DNA from 3 places in the Variovorax sp. YR566 genome. Region 1 is predicted to be linked to each of the others. Evidence: predicted binding sites of a transcription regulator. Region 1 holds the regulator's gene; each other region holds the start of a gene.
What was found. The regulator sigma-54, encoded in region 1, starts transcription at its own class of promoters, with help from an activator protein. The targets are predictions, from matches to a motif close to TGGCANGNAANCTGCTTT.
Positions count from the first base shown of each region.

Region 2: ACTG4X_RS32065 (isopenicillin N synthase family dioxygenase) is a predicted target of sigma-54. The motif match lies at 4,305-4,322, and genes of this name have one in related genera.
Region 3: atzF (allophanate hydrolase) is a predicted target of sigma-54. The motif match lies at 5,366-5,383, and genes of this name have one in related genera.

Region 1 is NZ_CP197092.1:835,853-845,437, reverse strand. It holds gene ACTG4X_RS03975 (ATP-binding protein) at 1-189, shown strand, start outside; gene ACTG4X_RS03970 (cytochrome b) at 277-861, shown strand; gene ACTG4X_RS03965 (YceI family protein) at 861-1,448, shown strand; gene ACTG4X_RS03960 (YceI family protein) at 1,514-2,158, shown strand; gene ACTG4X_RS03955 (LysE family translocator) at 2,178-2,825, shown strand; gene ACTG4X_RS03950 (phospholipase D family protein) at 2,833-4,440, opposite strand; gene rpoN (RNA polymerase factor sigma-54) at 4,451-6,052, opposite strand; gene lptB (LPS export ABC transporter ATP-binding protein) at 6,070-6,864, opposite strand; gene lptA (lipopolysaccharide transport periplasmic protein LptA) at 6,861-7,574, opposite strand; gene ACTG4X_RS03930 (thiol:disulfide interchange protein DsbA/DsbL) at 7,719-8,366, opposite strand; gene ACTG4X_RS03925 (SPOR domain-containing protein) at 8,509-9,273, opposite strand; gene argS (arginine--tRNA ligase) at 9,285-9,585, opposite strand, start outside.
Region 2 is NZ_CP197092.1:6,840,359-6,849,943, forward strand. It holds gene rutA (pyrimidine utilization protein A) at 1-230, shown strand, start outside; gene rutB (pyrimidine utilization protein B) at 244-1,035, shown strand; gene rutC (pyrimidine utilization protein C) at 1,058-1,450, shown strand; gene rutD (pyrimidine utilization protein D) at 1,456-2,262, shown strand; gene ACTG4X_RS32050 (malonic semialdehyde reductase) at 2,259-2,861, shown strand; gene rutF (NADH-dependent FMN reductase RutF) at 2,874-3,428, shown strand; gene rutR (HTH-type transcriptional regulator RutR) at 3,441-4,148, opposite strand; gene ACTG4X_RS32065 (isopenicillin N synthase family dioxygenase) at 4,355-5,356, shown strand; gene ACTG4X_RS32070 (VOC family protein) at 5,463-5,849, shown strand; gene ACTG4X_RS32075 (BMP family ABC transporter substrate-binding protein) at 5,918-7,024, shown strand; gene ACTG4X_RS32080 (ABC transporter ATP-binding protein) at 7,029-8,558, shown strand; gene ACTG4X_RS32085 (ABC transporter permease) at 8,551-9,585, shown strand, end outside.
Region 3 is NZ_CP197092.1:534,299-543,883, forward strand. It holds gene ACTG4X_RS02565 (response regulator transcription factor) at 1-588, opposite strand, end outside; gene ACTG4X_RS02570 (beta-ketoacyl synthase chain length factor) at 707-1,543, opposite strand; gene ACTG4X_RS02575 (beta-ketoacyl-[acyl-carrier-protein] synthase family protein) at 1,549-2,751, opposite strand; gene ACTG4X_RS02580 (AmpG family muropeptide MFS transporter) at 2,908-4,293, opposite strand; gene ACTG4X_RS02585 (M48 family metallopeptidase) at 4,354-5,208, shown strand; gene atzF (allophanate hydrolase) at 5,412-7,145, shown strand; gene ACTG4X_RS02595 (ABC transporter substrate-binding protein) at 7,158-8,159, shown strand; gene ACTG4X_RS02600 (ABC transporter permease) at 8,165-8,992, shown strand; gene ACTG4X_RS02605 (ABC transporter ATP-binding protein) at 8,989-9,585, shown strand, end outside.

The sequences.
Region 1 (9,585 bases):
GACGGCATCGCGCTGGCCGAGAAGCTGCAGCGGCAGAAGCCCTCATTGGCGATCGCGCTGATTTCGGCCGACATCAACGAAGCCACCCAGCGGCTCGCCGCCGAGCGCGGCTGGCATGCGCTGCGCAAGCCGGTGCAGCCGGACGAACTGCGCGGCGTGCTGCTGAAGGCGCAGCTGCTGCGGGGCTGACCGAGGCCACCGGGCTGGCACGGCCCCTGCTGTGCTGTCATGGCTTCCGATATATGCTCCGCGCACAGGCCGCCAGCCCTGCCTTCGATGTCCACCGACACATCCCCCCCTCCCCTCGCCGCCGACCCGCGCTACGACCCGCTCGCGATCGCGCTGCACTGGCTGCTCGCGGCCCTGATCGTCGGCTCGTTCGGCGTTGGGCTCTACATGACGGGCCTGCCGTTCTCGCCGCTGCGGCTGAAGGTCTATAGCTGGCACAAGTGGGCGGGCATCACGATCCTCGCGCTGTCGGCGCTGCGGCTGCTGTGGCGGCTGGGGCACCGTCCGCCGGCGCTCCCGCCGGGCATGACGCGGCTGCAGCTGGCCAGCTACCGCATCAGCCATACGCTGATGTACCTGCTGTTCTTCGCGGTGCCGCTGTCCGGCTGGGCCTACAGCTCGGCCATGGGCATGCCGGTCGCGTGGTTCGGCGTGCTGCCGCTGCCCGACTTCGTGCCGGTCGACCACGACTTCGCCGAGGCGGTGCTGCAGCCGCTGCACCGCAACTGCGCCTTCGTGCTGGCGGGCGTCACGCTGCTGCACGTGGTGGCGGTGCTCAAGCACCACTGGATCGACCGCGACGGTCTTCTGAAACGCATGTGGCCCGGGCCACGCAAGGAATCTGCTCGATGATGAAGCGACTGTTTTTCCGCCTCTTGCCGTCGCTCGCGGCACTGGCCTTCGCGATGGCACTGCCGGCCGGCGCCGAGCCCGCGGCCGCGAAGCTCGTTGCCGACAAGAGCCAGATCGTGTTCGTCACCAAGCAGATGGGCGTGCCGGTGGAAGGCACATTCAAGAAGTTCGACGCACACGTCGCCTTCGATCCGAAGAAGCCCGAGGGCGGCAGCGTCGCGCTGCAGATCGACACGGCCAGCGCAGGCTTCGGCGTTCCGATGAGCGATGCCGAGTTGCCCAAGCAGCCATGGTTCGACGCCGCGCATTTCCCGCAGGCGAGCTTCCAGTCAAGCGCCATCAAGGCGCTGGGCGACGGCAAGTTCGAGATGGCGGGCAAGCTCACCATCAAGGGCACGGCCAAGTCCGTGACGGTGCCCGTCAGCATCGCGGCGGCCGGCGGCAACTACGCGGTGGCCACCGGAAGCTTTACGATCCAGCGGCTCGACTACAAGGTGGGCGACGGCGAATGGACCGACACCTCGATGGTCGGCAACGAGGTGCAGGTGCGCTTCAAGTTCACGCTCACAGGCCTCGGGCCGCTGTGAACGGCCGAATGGGCCTGCCCTCCCCTCACTCACTTTTCTCTTTCATGACCCACACAACCAACGCCATGAAAAAGCTCCTTCTCGCCGCGGCCCTGTCGGCCGCCGCGTTCACCGGCGCCACGGCACAGCAGCAACCACAAGGGCCCGAATACACCGCGCCGGCCGTGGCCGCCAAGCCCGCGGGCGGGCCGGTGAAAAACGCCAACTACGTGGTCGACCCGACGCACACCTTCGTGATGTACGAAATGGGCCACTACGGCACCACCACCAACCGGGGCCGCTTCAGCACCAAGGACGGCTCCGTGCAGATCGACGGTACCGGCGCGAGCGGCAAGGTCGACATCACGATGGACATCAGCTCCATCAACACCGGCGTCGACCTGCTCAACCGCCACGTGCAGAGCAAGGACTTCTTCAACGTGGCCGAGTTTCCGACCGGCCGCTTCGTGGCCGACCGCATCGACTTCAGCGGCGGCAAGGTGGTCGACGTGCCCGGCACGCTCACGCTGATGGGCCAGACCAAGCCGGTGACGCTGAAGGCCGTGCGCTTCAACTGCTACCTGAGCCCGCTGATCAACCGCCAGGTGTGCGGCGGCGACTTCGAGACGACCGTGGAGCGCAGCGACTGGGGCATCACCTGGGGGCTGAACTTCGGCTTCGAGAACAAGGTGAAGCTGCTGGTGCAGGTCGAAGCGGTCAACGTGCAGTGACACCGGAGAAGGCAAGGCCATGATGAACACCACCCTTTCGCTGCTCGGCATCGCCGGCGCCATGACTGTGGGCGCGATGAGTCCCGGCCCCAGTTTCGTGATGGTGGCGCGCACCGCCGTGACCTCGCGCACCGACGGACTGGCCGCAGCGCTGGGCATGGGTGCCGGCGGGCTGGTCTTCGCGATCGCCGCGCTGGCCGGGCTGCAGGCGGCGTTCCTGGCCGTGCCGGCGCTGTACGTGGCCATCAAGGGCCTGGGGGGCGCCTACCTCGTCTACCTGGGCTTTCGCATCTGGAGCGGCGCGCGGCAGCCGCTGGCCGTGGCGGCGCAGGAGACGGACGGGTCGCCGCGCCAGCAGGGCCGCAGCGGCCGCACCTTCCTGCTGGGCCTGGCCACGCAGGTCAGCAACCCGAAGACTGCCGTGGTCTACGCCAGCATCTTCGCGGCCTTCCTGCCGCGCGAGGTGCCGCTGGTGCTCGCACTGGCGGTGCCGGCGGTCATTTTCTGCATCGAGACGGGCTGGTACGCCATCGTGGCGCTGGCGCTTTCCTCGGCAGCGCCGCGCTCGGCCTACCTGCGCTACAAGGTCTGGATCGACCGGGCCGCCGGCGGCGTGATGGGGCTGCTGGGCCTGCGGCTGATCTGGTCGGCCGTGCGCGGCAACTGAGCCGACGCTACAACAGGCTCTCCGGCGTCAGCGGCGCCAGCAATTCGAGCATGGTCCGGTCCCAGAAGCCGGAGTCGGGCTCCTCGCTCAGCACGGTGAGCTTGCCGGCGTCGTCGCTGACCCATTCGATGCGCGACTCGTTGCTGCCCTCGGCAAAGCGCAGCCGGTAGGCGCCCTGCTGCTTGAGCACGTCGATGAGCTTCAGTGCCTGCTGCGCCATCTCGGGGCTGCGGATGAAGAGGCCGATCTCGGTGTTGTGCGTCTCCGAGCGCGGATCGAAATTCATCGAGCCGACGAAAAGAATGCGCCGGTCGATCACCGCCGACTTGGCGTGCAGCCTGCCCACCGAAGTGCCGAACAGGCCGAGTCGCACGCTGCGCCGGGTGCGCGTGGAGCTCAGTTCGTAGAGGTCGGCGCCGAGCTTGAGCATGTCGGGCCGGTAGCGGCGGTAGGCGGTGTGCACCAACGGCTCGTCGGTGGCGGCCAGCGAATTGGTGACGACGCTGATCTTCACGTTGCGGCCGCGGATCTCGCGCATCACCTCCAGCCCCGAGGCGCCCGGAATGAGGTAGGGCGAGACGATGGTCACCTCGGAGCGCGCACGGCGCATCTGCTCGACCACGTTGTAGCGCACGCTGTCGACGTCCAGCAGCGGCACGCCGCCGTATGAGACGGTCTTGCCGATCACGCGCTCGGGCGAATCGGCGTAGGCCTCTGCGGTGGCCCAGATCAGTCCGAGCTTGCCGGCGTTCAGGTCTTCCGCCATCGGGCTGTAGCCAAGCAGGTCGTTGGGCGCGGGCGGCGGCGGTGGTGGCGTGGTGTCGGGGCCGGTGGCGACGTCGAAGCGCTTCTGCAGCTCCTCGCGCGACAGGTCGCTGCTCACCACCGACTGGATCGGCCGCACGTAGATGCTGTTCCAGTACTGGTCGAACAGGCTGCCCAGCCGCGGGATCAGCGCGCCGGTGACGAAGGTGTCGAGGTCTAGAAAGTTCTCGCCCGCCGTGCGCCTGAAATACTGGTTGCCGATGTTGCGCCCGCCCGCCACCGCCATCGCGCCGTCGGCAATGAACAGCTTGTTGTGCATGCGGCGGTTGACGCGGCTGAAGTCGAAAAGCGACGCGCTGAAGCGCTTCAGCAGGCTGCCGCGCCCGGCCGGGAACGGGTTGAACAGGCGCAGCTCCACGTTGGGCGTGGCGGCCAGGCCGAGCAGCAGCTCGTCTTCGCCGGAGGTGTAGAGGTCGTCCATCAGCAGCCGCACGCGCACGCCGCGCTGAGCGGCGTCGCGCAGGGTGCGCATCAGGTAGCGGCCGGTTTCGTCGTTCTCGATCTGGTAGTACTGCACGTCGAGCGTGCGCTGCGCGCGACGGGCCAGTTGGATACGGGTGTCGAAGGCGAAGTCGCCGCCGGGCATGAGGCGAAAGCCGCTCAGGTCGGGGTCGGGCTGCGAGGCCAGCGCGATCTTGCCGAGCGCGGTGTCGGCTGACACGGCCATGGCCTTGGTGGGCGGGCGCGGCGCCTCGTCGGGCAATGTGGCGCAGCCTGCGAACAGCAAGACCGCCGCCATGACGAAAACCCAATGCCCACAACGCGAAAGCGACAGCAGGCGACGGGTCATCGGTGGCTTTCTACAGGGCCTTGCGAAGGTTGGCGGGCGCGATGCGCAGCGCCTCGCGGTACTTGGCCACGGTGCGGCGCGCGCACTCGATGCCCTGCTCTTTCAGCATCTCGGAGATCTGGCTGTCCGACAGCGGCTTCTTGATGCTCTCGGAGCTGACGAACTGCTTGATCAGCGCGCGCACCGCGGTGCTCGACGCATTGCCGCCGGTCTCAGTGCCCAGCGCCGAGCCGAAGAAGTACTTGAGCTCGACCGTGCCGAAGGGCGTGGCCATGTACTTGGCGGTGGTCACGCGCGAGATGGTCGATTCGTGCAGGCCCAGCTCGTCGGCGATCTCGCGCAGCACCAGCGGGCGCATCGCGAGTTCGCCGTGCACGAAGTAGCTCTTCTGCCGCTCGACGATGGCGTTGCTCACGCGCAGGATGGTGTCGAAGCGCTGCTGGATGTTCTTGATGAACCAGCGCGCCTCCTGCAGCCGCTGCGACAGCGCCTGGCTGCCTTCGCCCTTGTGCGACTTGAGCGCGCCGGCGTAGATGTCGTGCACGCGCAGGCGCGGCATCACCTCGGGGTTCAGCATGACGCGGAACTTCACATTGGTGCCGCGGCCCGTCTTGGTGACGATCACGTCGGGAATGACGATGTTGCGCTCGACATCGACAAAGCGCCGACCCGGCTTGGGTTCGAGCCGCGCGATGATCTGCAGCGCCGAGCGCACCAGCTCCTCGTTGCTGCGGGTGAGCGTGGCCAGGCGCTTGAAATCGCGGCGCGCGAGCAGTTCCATCGGCTGCTTGCAGATGGCGATGGCGGTCTTGCGGACCAGCTCTTCCTCGTCGGTCTCGTCCTCGCGGGCCAGGGCACGCAGCTGGATGCCCAGGCATTCGCCGAGGTCGCGAGCGCCGACGCCGGCGGGTTCCAGGCTTTGCAGCAGGCCGAGCGCCACCTGAAAGTGATGCACGAGGTCGTCGAACTGGTCGTTGTCGTCGCCGGCCAGGCCCGAGGCCAGTGCGGGCAGCGAGTCTTCCAGGTAGCCGTCGTCGTTGAGCGATTCGATGAGAAAGCGCAGCGCGGCGCTGTCGTTCTCGTTCAGGCGCAGGCTCAGGGCCTGGCGGTGCAGGAAGGACTGCAGCGACTCCTGGCTGCGCGCGAGTTCGGTGGCGTCGGCACGTTCGTCGTCGCCCAGGTTGTTCTGGCGCGCGGGCGCATCGCTGCCCCATTCGCTGTCGTCGGGCGCCATGTCGACGGTGCCGTCGCCTTCCCAGTCGGGCTCGCGCTCGGTGATCTCGGCAGCGGGGCCGTCGGTGTCGGCCGTGGTGGCGGTGCTGGTTTCGGTGGAAGCAGTGGACGCGCTGGCGGCGGGCGAAGCGAAGTCGCTTTCGCCGTCGCCGCTATCGCCGCCGTCGTCGCGCGGCACCGGGGCATCGGCCGTGTCGAGCCCGAATTCCTCGCGCGCCGCTTCTTCAGCCGTGCGCTCGAGGAACGGGTTCTCGTCGAGCATCTGCTCCACCTCCTGGCTCAGTTCGAGCGTGGAGAGTTGAAGCAGCCTGATCGACTGCTGCAGCTGTGGCGTCAACGCCAGATGCTGCGAGACGCGAAGGGATAGCCCTTGCTTCATGGGAACCGCTCCCGCCCTTACATGCGGAAGTGTTCGCCCAAGTACACCCTGCGTACTTCGGCGTTGTCGACGATCTCCGAGGGTGTGCCTTGTGCCAGCACATGCCCGTCGCTGATGATGAAAGCGTGATCGCAGATGCCCAGCGTTTCACGCACGTTGTGGTCGGTGATGAGCACGCCGATGCCGCGCTCCTTCAGGAAACTGATGATCCGCTGGATTTCGATCACCGCGATCGGGTCGATGCCGGCGAAGGGCTCGTCCAGCAGGATGAAGCGCGGCTGCGTGGCCAGTGCACGCGCAATTTCGACGCGGCGGCGCTCGCCGCCCGACAGCGCAAGCGCGGGCGAATCGCGCAGGTGGTCAACGCGCAGGTCGGCCAGCAGCTCGGCCAGGCGCTCGTCCATGTGCTGCTTCGACAGCGGCGCCATCTTGCCGCTCTCGTCGGGCTCGCTCTGGAGCTCGAGCACGGCGCGCACGTTTTCCTCGACCGTGAGCTTGCGGAAGATCGAGGCTTCCTGCGGCAGGTAGCTCAGGCCCATGCGGGCGCGGCGGTGGATCGGCATGTGGGCGATGGGCTCGCCGTCGATGCTGATGTCGCCCGCGTCGGCGCGCACCAGCCCCACGATCATGTAGAACGAGGTGGTCTTGCCCGCGCCGTTCGGCCCGAGCAGTCCGACGACTTCGCCCTTCTGCACGTCGAGCGAGACGTCTTTCACGACCGTACGGCTGCCGTAGCTCTTCTTCAGGCCGCGCGCGATCAGGCGGCTGCCCGGTGCGCCGTTGGTGTCCTGCGTTCCTGCGGTTTCGATCACTTGCGGGTTTCTCCCTGGTCACTGAGCGTGGTGCTCTGGCGCAGGCCCTTGCCGGGTGCGGGCATGGGCGCCGGCGGCGGCGCCTTCGCGCCGGCCGGGGCCGAGGCACCGGCTGCCGGTGCGGTGGCGGCCTTGGGGGTCAGGATGGTCTTGACGCGCCCGCCCGGGGTGGACGCGTTGACGGCGGTGTTCGGCGGCACGGTGGAACCGTTGACCGTGTAGGTGTCGTTGCTCTGGTCGTAGACGATCAGCGCGCCCTGGCTCTCGTCGTTCGGCGTAGCGCCGAGCAGGCGGCGCATGGTGGCGTTGCGGATGAACTTGACGTTGTCGGCGCGGCTGTCGTACTCGATGACTTCCGACTCGCCCTCGATCCACTCGTCGGGCGCATTGCGTTTCTGCTTGTAGTAGGCCCGCTTGCCCGGTGCCGCCGTGACCACGCCGTACTGGTAGCCCTCGGGGTCCTGGCGTACATCCATACGTGCGCCGCGGATGATGATCGTGCCCTTCGTAACGAGCACGTTACCGGTGAACACGCTGGTCTGCTTCAGGTCATCGTAGCGCATCGAGTCCGACTCGATGTTCATCGGCTTGGTGCGGTCGGCGGTTTCGGCCAGTGCGCCCGAGGCAAGGCCGGCCAGCAACAGCGCGCCGGCGGCCAGGCGGCCGATGCGACGGAGGAAGGGAGTGGTGGGGTGAGAGTGCAATGTCATAGAGGCACGAAACTTGCTCGGCATTGTATGCGGCTGATTGCGTCAGCCCCGCACGCACAGATGAAAAAGCCCGCCGATGCGGGCTTGACTTTCTTCCTGGAACACCGCGGAACCGGCTCCGCCGGACCACGATCCTGGGGGGGGTCAGCCCTTCTTCGCTTCGCCGATCAGATAGTTCACGACCTGAAGCACTTTGGTCATGTTGCCGGCGGTTTCGCCATCCACATACCAGCGGCCGGCCACGGCCATTGCCGGCACGCCAGCCACCTTGTAGGCGTCGGTCATTTGCGAGGCGCGCTTGGCCTTGCTGGCCACGCCGAAGGAGGTGAAGACTTCCTTGAACTTGGCGCCGTCCAGGCCGTTGGCGGCGGCCCAGGCAATGATGTTGGCGTCGCCGTTCACGTTCTGGCGCTGCGCGTGGATCGCGTTGAACACCTTCGGCTGATATTCGTCTACCTTGCCCATGGCTTCGAGCGCGTAGTACAGGCGCTGCTTGGCTTCGACGTCGTTGCCCACGAAAGGCACGGGGATGCGGCGGAAGGCGACTTCCTTGGGCACCGTCTTGATCCAGGCTTCCAGCGCCGGCTCGAAGTCGTTGCAATGCGGGCAGTTGTACGAGAAGAACTCGACCACCTCGATCTTGCCGGCGGGTGCATCGACCGGCACGCGCTTGTCGAGCACCAGGTACTCGGTGCCGGCCTTGGGCGCGCGCGCCTGAGCGTGGGCCGGGTTGGCAGCCAGGGACAGCAGCCCGAGCGAAGTGGCGGCCAGCGAAAAGTCACGACGTTTCATTGAAAGAACTCTCCAGTTGTTACGGCAGACTGAGCCGGCGCGCGGCGGGGAGTTCCCCCTCATCCGGCGCGCCCGAGGCAGTGGATGGTGGCGGCAAACGCCGCGCGGCGAAGCTTAGGGGCTATTTGTGTCGGCTGCCGGGTCAGCGCTGCACGCGAACCAGCGCCGAATCCATGCCGCCGCCGTCGAGCCGCTCCTTGAGGCGGTCGGCGTCGTCCTTCTTGTTGAAGGGGCCCGCGCGCACGCGGTAGACGGTGCGGCCCGCCTGCTCGCGCTCGGTGACCTTGGCCTCGACGCCCATCAGCGACAGCTTGGCGCGCTGCGCCTCGGCGTCGTCGGTGGTGCGGAAGGCGCCGGCCTGCACGAAGTACATGAACGGATCGGGGCCCGAACTGCTGCTGCCGGCATTGCTGTTGCTGCTCGGTGCGGCCGACGCGGTGGTCGTGCTGCCGGAGCTGGCGCCGCCGCCCGAGCGCGCCCGGGCCAGGTCGCCCAGCGGATCGTTCGACGGCGGCAGGGCATTGGCTTCAGCCGGCACCGGCGCAGGGCGCGGCGGCTTGGGCGCCACCACCACGGGCACCGGCGGTGCGGTCGTGGGCGGGGCGGTGGCAGGGGCCACGGCGGTGGTGGCCGGCTCGCCGGTGACGGGGTTGACCGGGCCGGTAGGTGCGGGCGCCGGCTTGGCAGCGCCTGCCTTGCCGGCCAGCGGCGCGTTCGGGTCCCAGTCGCGGTTCTTGCGGGCTTCGGCCTCGTCCTGCTCGGCGCCGCCGCGCTGCGTCTTGGTCACGAACGGGATCGGCACCTTGGTCACATAGACCGCGATGCCCAGCGCGACGCCCAGGCCGAGCACCAGCCCGATGATCAGGCCGATGACGATGTTGCCGCGTTGTCTGGTTGTCTTCTTCATGGTGAGGAGGTTCACATCTTGCTCGGCGCACTGACGCCGAGAATCGCGAGGCCATTGTGCAGCACCTGCGCGGTCGCGGCGACCAGCGCCAGGCGGGCCAGCTTGACCTTTTCGTCGTCGACCAGGATGCGCTCGGCGTCGTAGTAGCTGTGGTAGCTGGCGGCCAGCTCGCGCAGGTAGAACGTGACGTCGTGCGGGGCAAAGTCCTTCGACGCAGCCGTCAGCATGGCCGGGTACTTGGCCAGCAGCAGCATCAGCGCCTGGGCCGCCGGGCTTTCGAGCGGCGACAGGTCGACGTCCTTCAGCGTGGCG
Region 2 (9,585 bases), 1.2 Mb from region 1:
CGGCCGTGAACATCAACATGGGCACGCTCGTGGGCTCGTATGAAAACGTCGCGCGCATGCTCGACGAAATGGCCGAGGTGCCCGGCACCGAAGGCGTGCTGCTGACCTTCGACGATTTCCTGCAGGGCGTCGAGGCCTTCGGCGAACGCATCCAGCCGCACATGAAGAGCCGCGCGCACGTGCAGAGCCCCGTGCCGTCGCGGGTCGAACCCGAACGCCTCGCGGCCTGAGCAGGAGCGTCACGTGAGCACTCCCGCACGCAACACCACCCTCACATCGAACACCCCCGTTGGCGCACCGCGCTTGCCGGGCGCCCCGGCGCCGCTGGTGCTGCCCGCGCGCCCCGAGCCGCTGGCACTGCACGCGAGCGACTCGGCGCTGATCGTCGTCGACATGCAGAACGCCTATGCATCCATCGGCGGATACGTCGACTCGGCCGGCTTCGACATCTCCGGCGCGCAAGGCACCATCGCCAACATCGCGCGCACCATAGCGGCCGCGCGCGCGGCCGGCATGCTGGTCGTGTTCCTGCAGAACGGCTGGGACGCGGCATACGTGGAGGCCGGCGGCCCCGGCTCGCCGAACTGGCACAAGTCGAACGCGCTCAAGACCATGCGTGCAAAGCCCGAGCTGCAGGGCAATTTCCTCGCCAAGGGCGGCTGGGACTACGAACTCATCGAAGAGATGAAGCCGCAGCCCGGCGACATCGTCGTGCCGAAGACGCGCTACAGCGGCTTCTTCAACAGCACGCTCGACAGCACGCTGCGCGCGCGCGGCATCCGCCACCTGGTGTTCACCGGCATCGCCACCAACGTGTGCGTCGAATCGACGCTGCGCGACGCCTTCCACCTCGAATACTTCGCCGTGATGCTCGAAGACGCGACGCACGAACTCGGCGGGCCCGCGATCCAGAAGGCATCTGTCTACAACGTCGAGACCTTCTTCGGATGGGTCTCCACGGTGGAGCACTTCTGCAGCACCTTCGCACCCGCATCCATCACCCAACCCGCACCGGCCGAAGCGGCCACTGTCTGATTCTTTTCAAGGAGCTCTCTTCATGCCCAAGCAAGCCATCATCCCGCCCGGCACCGGCGTGCCACTCGCCCCCTATGTTCCCGGCACGCTCGCCGACGGCGTGCTCTACGTATCGGGCACGCTGCCCTTCGACAAGGACAACAACGTGGTGCACGTGGGCGACGCGGCCGCGCAGGCTCGTCACGTGCTCACCATCATCCAGGGCGTGGTCGAGGCAGCGGGCGGCACCATGGACGACGTGACCTTCAACCAGATCATGATCAAGGACTGGGCCGACTACGGGAAGATCAACACGGTGTATGCCGAGTTCTTTCCCGGCACCAAGCCCGCGCGCTACTGCATCCAGTGCGGCCTGGTGAAGCCCGATGCCCTGGTCGAGATCGCCTCGATCGCGCACGTCGGCAAGAAGGGCTGAAGCACATGCCGTCGCTGCACTACGAAGTGCACGGGCCGTCCGATGCCGCAGCCACCGTGCTGCTGTCGTCGGGCCTCGGTGGCTCGGCCGGGTTCTGGCAGCCGCAGCTCGGCGCGCTGGTTGCCGCCGGGCACCGCGTCATTGCGTACGACCAGCGCGGCACCGGCCGCAGCCCTACTGCATTGCCAGCGGCGTATGCCATCGAAGACATGGCGAAGGACGTGCTCGAAATCCTCGACGCCACGAACACTTCGCAGTGCCACTTCGCGGGCCATGCACTCGGCGGCCTCGTGGGTCTGCAGCTAGCGCTCGACGCGCCTTCGCGCATTGCGAGCCTCGTGCTCATCAACGCGTGGTCGAAGCCCAACCCGCATTCGGCGCGCTGCTTCGATGCGCGACTTGCGTTGCTCGGCGCCTGCGGCCCGCGCGCGTACGTGGAAGCGCAGCCGATCTTCCTGTACCCCGCAGCCTGGGCCGCCGAACACGCACAGCGCGTGACCGACGAAGTCGATCACGCCTTCGCGCACTTTCCGGGCGAGGCCAACATGCGTGCGCGCATCGCTGCCCTGCGCGCCTTCGACATCGACGCTCGCCTCGCCGACATCACCGCGCCCACACTCATCGCCGCGGCGAAAGACGACACGCTCGTGCCCTGGACCTGCTCGCAGCGCCTGGCCGATGGCCTGAGCGACGTCACGCTCGACTTCATGCCGCACGGTGGCCATGCCCACAGCGTGACCGAGGCCGAAGCCTTCAACCGCAGCCTGCTCGACTTTCTCTCGCGGGTCAGCGCATCCGCCGTACCAGCATGACCACAACTCTTGCATCCACACTCGACGCCGCCGCGCTGTCGCTGCTCTTCACCGGCGCGCGCACCCACAACGGCTGGACCGACGAACCCGTCACCGACGCACAGCTGCAGCAGATCTATGCGCTGGCGAGTCTCGGCCCCACCTCGGCCAACTGCTCGCCCGCGCGCTTCGTGTTCGTGCGCACGCCCGAAGGCAAGCAACGCCTCGCACCGGCGCTCTCCAAGGGCAACCTCGACAAGACCATGGCCGCGCCAGTCACGGTCATCGCGGCGTGGGACCGCAAGTTCTACGACAAGCTGCCCACGCTGTTCCCGCATGCCGATGCGCGCAGCTGGTTCACCGGCAGCCCCGAGGCCGCGCACGAAACCGCCTTTCGCAATGCCAGCCTGCAGGCGGGCTACCTGCTGCTCGCAGCGCGCGCGGTCGGCCTCGATGCAGGCCCGATGTCGGGCTTCGACAAGGCGAAGGTCGACGCGGCCTTCTTCGAAGGCACCGACTGGACCGTCAACTTCCTCATCAACCTGGGCCACGGCGATGCGTCGAAGGTGTTCGGCCGCCTGCCGCGGCTGCCCTTCGACGAGGCCTGCGTGCTGGCCTGAAGGACTCACCACATGCTGCTGAATGCCATGGCCTCCCACGCTGCTTCATCGTCATCGAACCCCGCCGGCCTGCTGCCGAGCCTGGCGAAGGCCGACTACCGCAACGCGATGGCGCGGCTGGGCGCGGCGGTGAACATCATCACCACCGACGGCCCCGCGGGTCGCGCCGGCTTCACGGCATCGGCCGTGTGCAGCGTGACCGACGAGCCGCCGACGCTGCTGGTGTGCCTGAACCGTTCGGCCTCGGTGTACCCGGCATTCAAGACCAACGGCGTGCTGTGCGTGAACGTGCTGGCCGCGGGGCACCAGTCGCTGTCCGCATTGTTCGGCGGCAAGACGCCGATGGACGAGCGCTTCGCCGCCGGCCAGTGGAGCCGCAAGACCACCGGTTCGCCGATGCTCGACGACGCGGCCGTGTCCTTCGACTGCCGCGTCGTGCATGCGACGAGCGCGGGCACGCACGACGTGCTGTTCTGCGAAGCGGTGGCCATTGCCATCGGTGGTGCGACGCAGGGCTTGATCTACTTCGACCGGCGCTATCACGAGATCGCGGCGCCACCGCACTGAAATCCACCAGAATCAGCGCGGCGTGATGCCTTGAAGAAAGATGCGCTGCACGTTCTCGACGGTCTTCTCGAAGAACGCCTCATCGTCCAGCGTATGCCCCGACAGCGCCTGCACCTGCACGCCGAAGTCCGCGTAGTGCTGCGTCACCGCCCACAGCGCGAAGATCAGGTGATGCGGATCGACGGGCGCCAGCTTGCCCGCTTCGACCCACACGCGAATCACCTCCGACTTTTTCTCCACCAGCGTACGCAGTTCGCGGTCGAGTTCGTCGCGCAGCAGCGGCGCGCCCTGGATCATTTCCAGACAGAAGAGCCGTGATGCATCGGGCCTGTCTCGCGAAACCACCAGCTTGCGGCGGATGTAGTCGCCGATGGCCTCGCCCGGGTCCTGCTCGGCACTGAAGCCGCGCAGTGGCTCGAGCCACAGCGCGAGCAGATCGCGCAGCACGTTGACGTAGAGCTCTTCCTTGTTCGCGAAGTAGTAGAGCAGGTTGCTCTTCGATACATCGGCGCGTGCCGCCACCTGGTCGATCGACGTGCCGTGCAGGCCGAAGCGGGAGAACAACCCCAGCGCCGCACCGAGGATCGCGCTGCGCTTGTCCTCGATCTGGCGCAGCCGGCGGCTCACCGCGGACGCACTGCGCACCGCGGGTTTTGCGCGCTTGCGCGCCGGGCTCTTCTCTTTGCTGGCACTGGCAGCCAGCGCTTTGGTCTTCGGCATCTTCCCTCGCTCTTGTTCGTTCGTTGGTGAATCGGCAGACAGCACAGCGCACCACTGTAAGGCCGTGGTGCATCGCCTTGCGCCGCAGCAGCCTTCGCAGCGCGTCGTTGCGCACCATGCTGACGCGACGAATGCGTTTTGTCCATTTGGTCCAACTGGCACAGACGTTGCATGGCGAAAGGCATGCCAAGCATGAGGAACCTGCCATGACCCTGCTGTCCGTCCCCATCATCGATCTAGCGCCCTACTTCGCGGGCACCGCCGAAGGCAAGGCCGAGGTCGCGAAGAAGGTCGACGAGGCCTGCCGCAGCATCGGCTTTCTCGTCATCACGAACCACGGCATTGCGCCCGAGCTGATCTCGCGCGTGTCGTCGCTCTCGCGCAAGTTCTTCGACATGCCGTTGGGTGAAAAGCGCAAGGTCGATCGCCCGCGCGAAGACGCGGTGCGCGGCTACAGCGCGGTGGGCGAGGAAGGGCTCTCGTACAGCCTCGAAGAAGCGGCCCCCGGCGACCTGAAGGAATCTTTCTCTATCGGCCCGTCGAACGTGCCGCAAGACGACTACCACCGCGGCCCCGCCGCCGGCCCGCACTTCGAGCCCAACAGCTGGCCGCCCATCGAGGGTTTCCGCGAAGCCTACGAAGGCTACTTCGAGGCGATGAGCGATCTCTCGCGCTCGCTGATGCGTGTCTTTGCGCTCGGCCTGTCGCTGCCCGAGACCTTCTTCGACGACAAAATCGACAAGCACATCAGCATGTTCCGCGTGCTGAGCTATCCGCCACAGCGCGAACAGCCACTGCCCGGCCAGTTGCGTGCGGGCGCGCACAGCGACTACGGCAGCCTCACCATCGTGCTGCCCGACGACAAGGGCCTGCAGGTGTTCAACAAGGCCGGCCAGTGGGTGGACGTGCCGCAGGTCGAGGGTGGCCTGGTGGTCAACATCGCCGACCTCATGATGCAGTGGACCAACGACCAGTGGGTGTCCACGCTGCACCGCGTGATCAACCCACCCTTCGAGGTCGCGAGCACCAATCGCCGGCAATCGCTGGTGTTCTTCCATCAGCCGAACTACGACGCGATGGTCGAGTGCCTGCCTAGCTGTCTCGCGCCAGGGGAGTCGGCGAAGTACGCGCCGATTTCTTCTGGGGACCACCTGACCTCGAAGTTCGTCAAGCAGACGACCTTTGGTGGCACGAAGGCGATGGCTTGAAATGACTGCCTGCTGTTCTTCGGGGTGCGATCACGCTGACGGGGTACCTTGCTCCGCGAATGTCCCCCGAACAAGAACAACAGCAAACGCCCAATGAGCAACTGACATGGCCCACCTCTCCTACGTCAACGTCTTCGCAAAAGACGTGGTCGCACTCAGCGGCTTCTACCAGCGAGTATTCGGTTTCAAAGAGATCGAAGCGATCCGCTCACCCATCTTCCGAGGCCTGGACACCGGCAAGTCGAGCCTTGGCTTCAACGCACTCGATGCCTACGAACTGCTGCACCTGAGCGAGTTTTCAGACACACGCGGCGTCAAGTTCCTGCTGAACATCGACGTCGACAGCCAGGCCGACGTCCACCGCATGGTGCCGGTCGCGCTCGAAGCCGGCGCCACGCTCATCAAGCCGCCATACGTCACTTACTACAACTGGTACCAGTCGGTGCTGCTCGATCCCGAGGGCAATGTGTTCCGCATCAACTTCATGATGTGACGTGCGCTGCGCTCGTTCTCTTTTTTCCGTCCTCCCTTTCTTCAAAGCCTCTCACCAAAGGTAGTCCCATGCAGTTGCGCACCCTCACTCCCGGCCTGGGCCTCGCGATGACCGTCGCGGCCAGCGGCGCCTTCTTCACCACGCTGCCCGCTGCGGCCGCCGACGGCTTCACGCTGAAGGACAAGCCGAAGATCGCGATGCTCTACTTCGGCCCGAAAAATGATGGCGGCTGGACGCAGGCCTTTGACGAGGCCCGCGTGAAGATCGAAAAGGAAATCGGCCAGAAGATCCAGTTCGTCGAGAACGTGCCCGAAGACGCATCGGCCATCAAGCCCGCTGCAGAGAAGTTCATCCAGCGCGGCGCCAACATCGTGATTGGCACGGCCTTCGGTTATTCCGACAGCTTCAAGGACCTGGCCGCCAAGTACCCCGATGTTGCCTTCCTCAACGGCTCGGGCACCACCAACGGCAGCAACCTCGAATCGTTCTACGGCCGCACCTACGAAAGCCAGTACCTCTGCGGCATGGCCGCCGGCGCTGCATCGAAGACCGGCAAGCTCGGCTTCGTCGCAGCCAACCCCTTCGGCGTGGTGAACTGGACCATCAACGCCTTCGCGCTCGGCGCGCAGAAGATGAACCCGAACGCCACGGTCAACGTGATCTACACCGGCGCCTGGAACGACCCGGTGAAGGAACGCGCCGCAGCCGCCGCGCTCATCGACCAGGGCGCCGACGTGATCGGCCAGCACGTCGACAGCCCCACGCCGCAGATCGTCGCGCAGGAGCGCGGCGTGTACGGCACCGGTCACCACCGCGACCTGCGCCAGTTCGCGCCCAAGGCCACGCTGTGCTCTTCGGTGTGGGTGTGGGACCGTTTCCTGACGCCTGAGCTGAAGAAGGTGATGGCCGGCAACTGGAAGCCCGCGCAGTACGGCGCCTTCATCGAGATGAAGGACGGCGGCACCGACATCGCCGGCTTCGGCCCCGCCGTGCCCAAGGACAAGGCCGCGGTCATCACCGCCGAGCGCGACGCGATCATGAAGGGCAAGCAGATCTACGCCGGCCCGCTCGCCGACCGCGACGGCAAGGAGCGCGTGGCCAAGGGCGCGGTGCTGTCCGATGCGGATCTGTGGAAGATGGACTGGTTCGTCAAGGGCGTGGTCACGCAGAAGTAATTTCATGCCCAACAACGCGCTCGAACTCACCGGCATCCGCAAGTCCTTCGACGGCTTCGCGGCGCTGACCGACGCACACTTCGCTGCGCGCTGGGGCGAGGTGCATGCACTGCTGGGCGAGAACGGCGCGGGCAAGTCTTCGCTGATGAACATCGCGGCCGGGCTCTATGCACCCGAGGCCGGGCAGCTGCTGGTGGACGACAACGCGGTGCGCTTCGCCGGTCCGCGTGACGCGGCGAAGCACCGCATCGGCATGGTCCATCAGCATTTCAAGCTGGTGCGGCCTTTCACGGTGGCGCAGAACATCTTGCTCACCGCGCCGCCGCCGGCCGAATTTCAAAGCCATGGCGAGCGGCTGCGCGAGATCGAGCGCGACATTCGCAACAAGGCCTCGGAGCTGGGCTTTGACATCGATCCGTCGAAGCGCATCGATGCGCTGTCGATTGCCGAACAGCAACGCGTGGAGATCCTCAAGGTGCTGCTCGCGGGCGCGCGCATCCTGATCCTCGACGAGCCCACGGCCGTGCTGACCGACCAGGAGGCCGCGCGCCTGCTGCAGACGGTGCAGGGCCTGGCGCGCGCCGGTTCCGCCGTGGTGCTGGTCACGCACAAGATGGCCGACGTGAAGACGTATGCCGACCGCGTGACGGTGATGCGCGGCGGGCGCACAGTGGCCACGCTGAAGCCGGGCGAAGCATCGGTCGCCGAGCTGGTGAGGCTCACGGTGGGTGAATCGATTGCCACGCAAGGATTCCAGGCTTCGACCGCATCGCGCGGCCCCGTGCGCCTTTCGGTGCGCGGGTTGCGCACACCCGCCTCGCCCGAAGGCCGGCGCGTGCTCGACGGCGTGGATCTCGAACTTCACGCGGGCGAAATCTACGGCCTGGCCGGTGTCGGCGGCAACGGCCAGGGCGAGCTGGCGGGCGCGATCATGGGCCTGCCGGGCGAAGCCACCGAAGGCGAGATCCGGCTCGAAGGCCACGGCGACCTGAAGACCATGGCCGCGTCGGCACGCCGCGGCATCGGCATTGCAGCCATTCCGGCCGACCGATACGGGCTCGCGCTCGCGGGTGGCCTCTCGGTGGCCGAGAACTACGCTATCGGCCGCGTGCACACCGGCCGCTACGGCCCCGTGTGGCGCCTGCGCCGCGGCCGCATCCAGAGCGACACGCAGGAAGCGGTGCGCGCCTTCGACGTGCAGGGCGTGCGCTCGGTCGCGCAGAAGGCCGCGCTGCTCTCGGGCGGCAATGCGCAGAAGCTGGTGCTCGCGCGCGAATTCGGCAAGTCGCCCACGCTGGTGCTTGCCCACAGCCCGAGCCGCGGGCTCGATGTGCGCGCCAGTGCCGAGGTGCATGCGCGGCTGCGCGCCGCGCGCGACAGCGGCGCGGCGGTGCTGCTGATCAGCGAGGACCTCGACGAAGTGCTGCAACTGGCCGACCGCGTGGGCGTGATGACGCGCGGGCGCATCGCCGGCGAGTTCGCGCAGCCCGCCGACCGGCAGGCCATCGGACAGGCGATGGTGGACCATGGCTGATGCCTCGCTCTCCGTCGACACGGCACAAGCGCCCAGGACCCAGGTGAACTCGCAGCAGCACACACAACCGCTCGCGCGCCGCCGCTACGCGCTCGAAATCCGCCAGCACATGGCCTGGCGCTGGCAGGCGCTGATCCTCGCGGCCGCATTGCTCGTGGGCTTCGCCATCTCCGCCGCGATCCTCGTGGCCGCGGGCGTGCCCGCCGATGAACTCGCCAACGAGTTCGTGATGCAGACCTTCTTCGACGGCCAGAACTTCCGCGCCGTGCTGTTCCAGGCCGCGCCGATGATCCTCGTCGGCCTGGCGGGCTCCATCGCATTCCGCGCGCGCTTCTGGAATCTCGGCCTCGAGGGCCAGATGATCTGGGGCGCCATCGGCGCGACCACCATCTCGATGTGGCAGATCGGCCCCGAGAACCTGCGCCTGCCGCTGATGTTTGCGGCCGCCATCGGCTGCGGCCTGCTGTGGGTGCTGGGCCCCGCGTGGCTCAAGCTGAAGCTGGGCGTGAACGAGATCATCTCGACGCTGATGCTCAACTACATGGCGGCCAACTTCCTGCTGCACCTGGTCTACGGCAGTTGGAAGGACCCGAAGGACAACTTCCCCTACTCGCCGCAGTTTCGCGTGTTCGAGCGGTTGCCCGAGCTGGGTGCGGGCATCGGCAGTTCGATCCTGCTGGCAGGCGTGGTCGCGCTGCTGGCGTGGTGGCTGGTGAGCGTGAGCCGCGTGGGACTCTACCTGCGCTTCGTCGATGCGAACCCGCGTGTCGCGCATGCCAACGGCGTGCCGGTGCGACGCACGATCTACGGCGCGGTGCTGCTGTCGGGCGCGATGGCCGGGCTCGCGGGCTTCGCGGTGGTCGCGGGGCAGGAGGGCCGGCTCACTCAGGCCTTCTATCAGGGCTATGGCTTCTCGGGCATCCTCATTGCCTTTCTCGCGCGCAACAACCCGCTCGCGGCCACGGTGGTGGCGCTGCTGGTGGCGGCGCTGTTCGTCACCGGACGCAGCCTGCAGGTGTTCTACCAG
Region 3 (9,585 bases), 300 kb from region 1:
TTCGCGGCCGCGCACGGCCTCCATGATCTGGTCGCGCGTGAGCACGCGGCCCGCGCGCTCGGCCATCGCCACCAGCAGGTCGAACTGGTAGGAGGTCAGGTCGGCCAGCGCGCCGGCCACCGACACGGTGCGCGCGTTGCGGTCGATTTCCAGCGTGCCGAAGCGCATCACCGTGGACGCTTCGGCCTCGGTGGCGTTCTCGCTGCGGCGGCGCAGCACGGCGCGGATGCGCGCCAGCAGCTCGCGCGGCTCGAAGGGCTTGGGCAGGTAGTCGTCGGCGCCGATTTCGAGGCCGATGATGCGGTCCATCGGGTCGCCCTTGGCCGTCAGCATCAGCACCGACACCTTCGACAGCGGCCCGGGCAGCGCGCGGATGCGGCGGCAGACTTCGAGCCCGTCGGTGTCGGGCAGCATCAGGTCGAGGATCACCAGGTCGGGCGCGTGCTGCTGCAGTTGCTCGAGCCCGGCGGCGCCGTCGCCGGCATGGTTGAACGCGAAGCCCGACTGCGTCAGGTATTCGCCCACCATCTGCGCCAGGCGGGCGTCGTCTTCGATCATCAGGAGTTGGGGGGTGCTCATGCGCTTCATGGTCGTCCACAGGGAGCAAGCAGGCTTGAACGCTCCGTAAAGTTGGGTAAACCTCGAATATCCCTGTCAACCGGCGATGCTGCGAAAAGCATAGCGCCGGGGGCAGGGGGCACGGTACTCAGCCCCGGCTGTGCGGCCTCAGCTGCAGCCGCAGCGACAGCGTGGGAGACAGCAGCAGGTCGATGGGGGCCGAACCGTTGCCATTGTCGATGTGCGCCAGCGATTCGAACAGCGGCAGCGCCTGCGCCATGGGGTTGATTTCGGCGAGCGACTTCGCGGCCTCGGAGCGCGGCGGCGTGGCGTTGTTCTCGCTGCCGGCCAGCGACCAGTCGAGCGCCGCCACGGTCCGTTCGGTCGGTTCGCTGGCGATCACCAGCGCCAGCGCCAGCAGGCCGCGGCTGTCGGTGACGGAGGTCAGCGCACCCACCGTGGGCGCGTCGTAGCCCACCAGCAGCACCGGCTCCTGGTCGCAGGCGCATTGCACCGCAGCTTCGAGCAGGCCCGAGGCAAAGCTGTGCTCGTAGGCAGACACGGCGTTGCTGGCCGCCATGCAGCCGGTGCCGATGGTCCAGTAGCCCACGGCCGCGTTGTGCACCGAGTTGTGGAACTTGGTGGGCGACAGCATCTTCGGGTCGCCTGCGAGCGTGCTGCACATGTAGTCGTTGATCGACAGGTCGCCGTGCGCCGACGTGAACACGCAGGGCACGTCGGCAGCGTTGCGGCCCGAGCCGGCCAGGGCGGCGGCCGCCACTTCGAGCGCCAGCGCCACGGTGTCGGGCGCGCGGCGGCGTTCGGCCGGTGCCAGCACCTGTGGCGACGGGCGCTTGGCAGGCGGGTCGGCCAGCGTGCCTTCGCCGCGGAAAGCGGCGCGCGCGGCCTCCCAGCCGGGCAGCGTGGGCGTCCAGAAGGCGGGGCCTTCGATGTAGAGGGTGGGGGGCGTGGGGGCTTGGTTCATGTCGCTCATGCCGCCTTGCCGAACACCAGCGAGCAGTTGTTGCCGCCGAAGCCGAATGAATTGGTCAGCGCATAGCGCACCTCGCCGCGCGCCGGTTCGAGCCTGATCTGCGGGCCGAAGCCTTCGTCCAGCGTATGGGTGTTGACGGTGCCCGGCATCACGCCGCGCTCGATGGCCAGCAGGCTGATGACGGCCTCGACGATGCCCGCCGCGCCCAGCGTGTGGCCCATGAAGCCCTTGGTCGAGCTGGCGTGCGTGCGCGCCGGGAAGCGGCGCGCCACCAGCGCGCCCTCGACCTCGTCGTTCTTCTGGCTCGCGGTGCCGTGCATGTTGATGTAGTCGATGGCCTCGGGCGCGAGGCCGGCGCGCGCCAGCGCCTCGTCGAGTGCGCGTTCGGCGCCCAGGCCCTCGGGGTGCGGCGTCGACATGTGGTGCGCGTCGCTGGCCTCGCCGTAGCCCAGCAGGTGCAGCGGCGCGGCATCGGCGCCGGTCTGCACGCGCTCGACCAACGCGAAGCCCGCGGCCTCGCCGAGGCTGATGCCCTTGCGGGTGGCGTCGAAGGGCCGGCACGGCTCGCTCGACACCAGTTCGAGCGAGTTGAAGCCGAACAGCACGCTGCCGCACAGCGTGTCGGCCCCACCGACCACGGCCGCGTCGGCCAGGCCCAGGCGGATCAGCCGCTCGGCCGAGGCGAACACCTTGGCGCTCGACGAGCAGGCGGTGGAAATGGTCTCGCTCGGGCCGCTGATGCCCAGCACCTGCTGCGTGAACATGGCCAGCGAGTGCGGCGTGTGCACTGCGGCGCGGCGCTGGTTCACTGGGAACATGCCCTGTTCGTCGAGCTGGGTGTAGGCCAGCTCGGTCTCGCCGATGCTGGCGGTCGAGGTGCCCAGGATCAGCGCGATGCGTGAGGCCCCGTACTTCTCGCGCGCGGCGGCCACGGCCTCGATGAAGCCGTCGGCATGCAGGCCCAGCCAGGCGAGCCGGTTGTTGCGGCAGTCCCAATGGGCGAGCGATTCGGGCAGGCGGATCTCCTCGAGGCCGTTGACGCGGCCGATCCAGGTGGGCAGCGGCGCGTCGCCGAAGTCATTGGCGCGCAGCCCGCTGCGTGAGTGGGCGAGCGCGTCGGCCAGCACGTCCTTGCCGACACCGACGGCGGAGGTCGCCGTGTAGGCGCTGATTTGGAGAGGAGAAATTCGGGACGGCACGATCTTGTAGGGGCTTGCTGGCAGGCTCGCGGACGATGGGCGCGCAGGAAGAGGGCGCGAGGGGGAAAGGAGAATGAAAGAAACGAATGTATACCGGCACAGCCTACCAGTTGCGCGGCGCGCGCAGCGTCGGCTGTTTCCTATAGGGCCCAGGCCCTATTGACGGTCGGCGGGCCTTGTGATGGCCGTCATCCGCGAGGCCAGCGCCACCAGCACCAGCACCGGCACGCCCAAGAGCGCGGTGGCAACGAAGAAGGTGCTGTAGCCATAGGCGTCGACGAAGACGCCCGAATAGCCGGCGATGAACTTCGGCAGCAGCAGCATCAGCGAGCTGAACAGGGCGTACTGCGTGGCCGAATAACTGATGTTCGTGAGGCTCGACAGGTAGGCGATGAAGGCCGCCGAGGCGATGCCGCCGGCCAGGTTGTCGGCCGAGACCACGGCGATCAGCGCCGTCAGGTCGTGCCCGCGCGAGGCCAGCCAGGCAAACAGCAGGTTGCTGGCCGCGCTCAGCACCGCGCCCAGCATCAGCACCCGCATCACGCCCAGGCGCATCGACAGCACGCCGCCGACGAAGGCACCCACCAGCGTCATGATCACGCCGTAGATCTTGCTGACCGAGGCCACCTCGTCCTTGGTGAAGCCCATGTCCACGTAGAAGGGGTTGGCCATGATGCCCATCACCACGTCGCTGATGCGGTAGATGGCGATCAGCGAGAGGATCAGCACCGCCTGCCACTTGTAGCGGCGGATGAAGTCGGCGAAGGGCTCTACCAGCACGCTCTGCAGCCATTCGGCGGCATTCTTCGCCTTGGGCAGCACGCGCGGCACCGGTTCGGGCGACAGCAGCACCGTGATCACGCCCACCGCCATCGAGGCCGCCATCACCAGGTAGGCCGTCTTCCACGCCCCGTTCTGGTACGCCGCCGCGCCCGTGACCGCGGCCGCCGGTGCCACCTCGGCCCAGGCCGCGACCCACAGGACGCCCGCGCCGGCCCAGATCATCGCGAGCCGGTAGCCGGTCTGGTAGGCGGCCGCCAGCGCGGCCTGCTTGCGCGTTTCGGCCGATTCGATGCGGAAGGCGTCGAGCGCGATGTCCTGCGTGGCCGAGCCGAAGGCCACCAGCAGCGCGCACCAGATCAGCGGCGTGAGGCCCAGCCGCGGGTCGTTCAACGCCATGCCGATCAGCCCGGCGATCACCACGCACTGCGCCAGCAGCAGCCAGCCGCGTCGGCGCCCGAGCAGGGTGGTCAGCGGCGGCAGCGGCAGCCGGTCGACCAGCGGCGCCCAGACCCACTTGAAGCCGTAGGCCAGGCCGACCCAGCTCAGGTAGCCGATGGTGGTGCGGTCGATGCCCGCTTCGCGCAGTCGGAAACTCAGCGTGCCGAGCACCAGCAGCAGCGGCAGCCCGGCGGAGAAACCCAGCGCCAGCATGCGCAGGGTGGCGGGTTCCAGGTAGACCTTCAGCGCGTCGCGCCAGGGCGGTGAGGGGGCGGTGGGGTTTTCTGCGGGCGAGGCGGACATGAACCCCGGATTGTCCATGAGTGGCGGGGGACATCGGCCAGGGCCTTTGTCTTCATTTGTTCCTATGATCCGCCTCCTATGTGCACACGCTGCGATCGCCCTGTTTCCGCCATCTCTGCCGCTTCCACGTGGAATCCCCGGCGGGCCTTTCTTCTGGCCGCCGCCGGCGCGGCCCTCAGTGCGCCGGCGCTGGCGCAGGTCGATGTCGGCAACGCCTCGGTGGCGCGCAACCTCGTGCCGGCCGACAGGATCGAGGCTGCCGGCGTGCAGCAATACGGCCAACTGCTCGAACAGGCGCGCGCCAAGAATGCGCTCGCGGGCGACAGCAACCCGCAACTGCAGCGCCTGCGCGCCATTGCCAAGCGCCTCATTCCTTTCGCCACGCCGTGGAACTCGCGCGCCCGCGACTGGAAGTGGGAGGTCAACCTGATCGGCAGCAAGCAGATCAACGCCTTCTGCATGCCCGGCGGCAAGATCGCCTTCTTCACCGGCATCCTCGAACAGCTCAAGCTCACCGACGACGAGGTCGCGATGGTCATGGGCCACGAAATGGCCCACGCGCTGCGCGAGCATGCGCGCGCCCGCATGGCCAAGAGCGCGGGCACGGGCGCGGCGCTCTCCATCGGTGCGCAACTGCTCGGCTGGGGCCAGGTGGGCGACCTGGCGGCGCGCGCCGGCACGCAGCTCCTCACGCTCAAGTTCAGCCGCAGCGACGAGACCGAGGCCGATCTCGTGGGGCTCGAACTCGCGGCGCGCGCGGGCTATGACCCGAAGGCTTCGGTGTCGCTGTGGAAGAAGATGGCCGCGGCGTCGAAGAACCAGGGCAGCCTGAACTTTCTTTCGACGCACCCGAGTGGGCCGGATCGCATCACGAAGCTCGAGGCGAACCTGCCGAAGGTCGAGCAGCTCTACCGCGACGCGAAGAAGAGCTGACCTGCATGACGCTCTTTTCCCTTGGGGAGAGGGCGGCGGCCTCCAGATAAGAGCCGCGCCTCATCGTCTGCACCTGCCCTCACCCCAACCCTCTCCCCGAGGGGGGAGGGGGCCAATCCCCGACACGTTTCAGATCCGCGCCACACCGCGTTTCCGCTGGCACGCCGCTTGCATCTCAACTTGTACACATGTTTGGATGCCTGATGATGGTGCATGAAGAAAACGGAGAAAGCGGATCGCCTGCCGCTGCCTGGATCGCGAAATTCGCGACCCCCGTGGCGGACGCAGCGGCTGGCAAGGCCCTGGGCTTTGCCCTGCCGCTCGCCGGGCTGAGCTTCGCGGTCAAGGACAACATCGACGTCGCCGGCGCGCCCACCACGGCCGCTTGCCCGGCCTTCGACCGCCTTCCCACGGTCCATGCAGCCGTGGTGCAGCGCCTGCTCGAAGCCGGTGCATCGCTGGCTGGCAAGACCAACCTCGATCAGTTCGCCTGCGGCCTGAACGGCACGCGTTCGCCGTACGGCGAAGTGCCCAACGCCTTCGACGCGCGATACGTTTCGGGCGGCTCCAGCTCGGGCTCGGCCTACGTGGTGGCGGCCGGCGAGGTCGACTTCGCGCTGGGCACCGACACCGCCGGCTCGGGCCGCGTGCCGGCCGGGCTCAACAACATCGTCGGACTCAAGCCTTCGCGCGGCCTGCTGAGCACCTTCGGCGTGGTGCCCGCGGCGCAGAGCGCCGACTGCGTCTCGATCTTCGCGCGCACCGTCGCCACCGCGGTCGACGTGCTGCTCGCCGCAGTCGGCCACGACGCGCGCGACCCGTACTCGCGCGACCTGGCCCTGAGCCGCAAGCCGCTGCCCGCGCACTTTCGCTTCGGCGTACCCGACAAGCTGAGCTTCTTCGGCGACACCGCCGCCGAACGGGCGTTCAACGACGCGACCGCGCGCCTGCTGGCCATGGGTGGCTCGCCAGTGACCATTTCCTACGCCCCGCTCGCCGAGGCCGCCGCGCTGCTCTATGAAAGCGCGCTGGTCGCCGAACGCTACGCCGCGGTGCGCGAGTTCTTCGATGCGCACGGCGACGACGTGATCGAGCCCGTGCGCGGCATCCTTGCGAGTGGCCGCAACTACAGCGCCGCCGACGTGTTCGAGGCCCAGACGCGGCTGCGCGCCATTGCGCAGCAGGTCGAGCCGATGTGGCGTGACATCGACGTGCTGCTCGTGCCCACCGCGCCCACGCACTACACCCGCGAGCAGATGCGCGCCGACCCGGTGGTGCTGAACCGCAACCTCGGCGCGTACACCAACTTCGTCAACCTGCTCGACTACGCCGCGCTCTCCGTGCCCAGCAGCCTGCGCGCGGACGGCCTGCCCTTCGGCATCACGCTGATCGGCCCCTGCGGCAGCGACCTCGCGCTGGCCGACCTGGGCCAGCGCTACCACCACGCCACCGGGCTCGCGCAAGGCGCGACCGGCGTGCCGCTGCCCGAGCCGCGTGCCATTCCCGGCCTCGCCGCGCCGGACGCCGGCACCCTGCCCATCGCCGTGGTCGGTGCGCATCTCTCGGGCATGCCGCTCAACGCCCAGCTCACCGAGCGCGGCGCCAAGCTGCTGCGTGCCACGACGACCTCGCCCTTCTACCGCCTCTACGCACTGCCGGGCACCGTGCCGCCCAAGCCCGGCCTGCAGCGTGTGGTCGAGGGCAGTGAAGGCGCTGCCATCGCGCTCGAAGTGTGGGCCGTTCCGCTGGCGCAGGTCGGCAGCTTTCTCTCCCTCATTCCGCCGCCCCTGGGCCTCGGCAGCGTCGAGCTGGCCGACGGCTGCTGGGTGAAAGGCTTCATCTGCGAGGGCCACGCGCTGGCCGGTGCGCAGGACGTGACCCTCCTTGGCGGCTGGCGCGCATACGTCGCGAGCCGCGCCACCCCGAGTTCCAACTGACCAGGAGTTCCGATGAGCACCCAAGACAAACCTCCCGCATCGCGTCGCCGAAAGCTGCTGCAGGCCGGCGCCGCGGGCCTGGCCGTGCTGGCCGCGCCCGCCATCGTGCGTGCGCAGGGCGCCGCCAAGCTGCGCATCGGTTTCTGGCCCGTGGCCGCCGGCCTGCCGTTCTTCGCGGCGGTCGACAAGGGCTACTTCAAGGAAGCCGGCCTCGACGTCGAACCGCTCAAGTTCGCCGGCGCGCAGCAGGTGATGGAAGGCATGCTCGCGGGCCGCTGCGACGGCAGCGCCAACGGCACTGGCTCGGCCAACCTCGCCATCGGCGAGATCGCGCAGCCTGGCCTCTTCAAGATCTTCTGCACCAACCCGAGCAACGCGAAATACGTGCTCGACGAATTCATCGTCGCCAAGGACAGCCCCATCAAGACCATGGCCGAACTGGCCGGCAAGAAGGTCGCCTCGGGCCCTGGCATCCAGAACGTCACGCTGTGCAAGACCATGCTGGACCGCGCGGGCGCCAAGGGCGCGACCGTGAGCGAACTGCCCATCGGCCAGCACGTGGCCGCACTGGTCGCGGGCCAGGTCGACGCCTGCTACACGCTGGAGCCCACCGGCACCGTCGGCCGCATGAACGGCACCACGCGCGTCATCGAGGCCGGCGTGGTCGCCAAGTACATCCTCGGCGACCCGATGGCGCCCTGGCACGGCGGGGCAGCCAGCCTCACCACCGAGTTCATCAAGAAGAACCCCGAGATCGCCAAGAAGTACATCGCCGCCTACGCGCGCGGCGTGGAGCTGGTGCGCACCAAGCCCGACGAGGCACGCCAGTTCATGAAGGGCTACACCGCCATCGAAGGCAAGCTCACGGCGGAAGTGCCGCTCGCGTCGTACATGCTCTACAACGAGTTCAAGCCCAGCGACGTCGCGTACTTCCAGAAGTTCTACGACCTGTTCACCGACAAAGGCATCTTCGAGAAGAAGGTCGTGGTGGACACGCTCCTCTACAAGGCCTGACGACCATGGCCGACGCAAGCTCGACCACGGCCGCGCCGTGGACCCCGCCGGCCAGCACGGTCACTGCCGCGCCCAAGCCGCCGCTGCGAGACCGCATGCTGCCCTTCATAGGCCCGGTGGTGCTGTTCATCGTGTGGGACCTGGTGGTGCGGCTCGGCTTCATCAAGCCGATATTGCTGCCCACGCCCGCCGACACCATCGCCGCGCTCATCACCGGCCTGGCCGGCGGCCCGCTGCTCACCGACTTCGCCATGACCGTGTGGCGCACTGTGCAGGCCTTCGTCATCGCGGCGGCCATCGGCGTGCCGCTGGGCGTGCTGCTCGGCAGCAACGAGAAGGCGTACCGCAGCGTGGAGTTCCTGATCGACTTCTTCCGCTCCACGCCGTCGTCCGCGCTCATTCCGCTGTTCCTGCTGATCTTCGGCGTGAGCGACGTCAACAAGGTGGCCATCGCGGCCTTCGGCGCGCTGCTCATCGTGGTGTTCAACAGCGCCTACGGCGTCATCAACGCACGCAAGCAGCGCGTGATGGCCGCGCGCGTAATGGGCGCCTCGCGCTGGCAGGTCTTCAAGGACGTGCTGGTGTGGGAAAGCCTGCAGCCCAGCTTCGTCGGCCTGCGTTCGGCGGTGTCGATGGCGCTGGTGATCGTCATCGTGGCCGAGATGTTCATCGGCTCCGACACGGGGCTCGGCCACCGCATCATCGATGCGCAGCAGGTGCTCAACGTGAAGAGCATGTACGCGGCGATTCTTGCGGCGGGCGCGCTGGGCTATGCGCTGAACATCCTCTTCCTCATTGCCGAGCGCCGCATCGTGCACTGGAGCGGAAGATGAAAGTCACGCAAGACATCGTCGTCAACGGCCCGGTGTACGCCGACGTGCCCAAGCCGGCCTTCAAGCCCGGCCCGGCAGGCACGCACATCACCATCCGCGGCCTCACCAAGTATTTCGCGGGCTGGCCGCTGTACGAGAACTTCGACCTCGACATTCCCAAGCACGCCATCGTCTCGGTGTTCGGGCCCAACGGCTGCGGCAAGTCCACGCTCATCAACATGATCGCGGGGCTCATTCCCATCGATTCGGGCGAGATCCTGTTCGACGGCAAGCAGCGCAAGGACACCAAGATCGGCTACGTGTTCCAGAACTATCGCGAGGCGATGTTCCCGTGGATGCGCACCATCGACAACATCGCCTATCCGCTGAAGCTCGAAGGGCGCAGCAAGGCCGAGGTCGACCGGCGCATGGAAGAACTGGTGGCGTCCTTCGACGTGAAGTTCGACCTGAAGCGCTTTCCGTACGAACTCTCGGGCGGCCAACAGCAGACCGCGTCGATCATGCGTGCGCTCGCGCCCAACCCCGAGGTGCTGTTTCTCGACGAGCCCTTCTCGGCGCTCGACTTCGAGATGACCCTCTTCATCCGCGAGAAG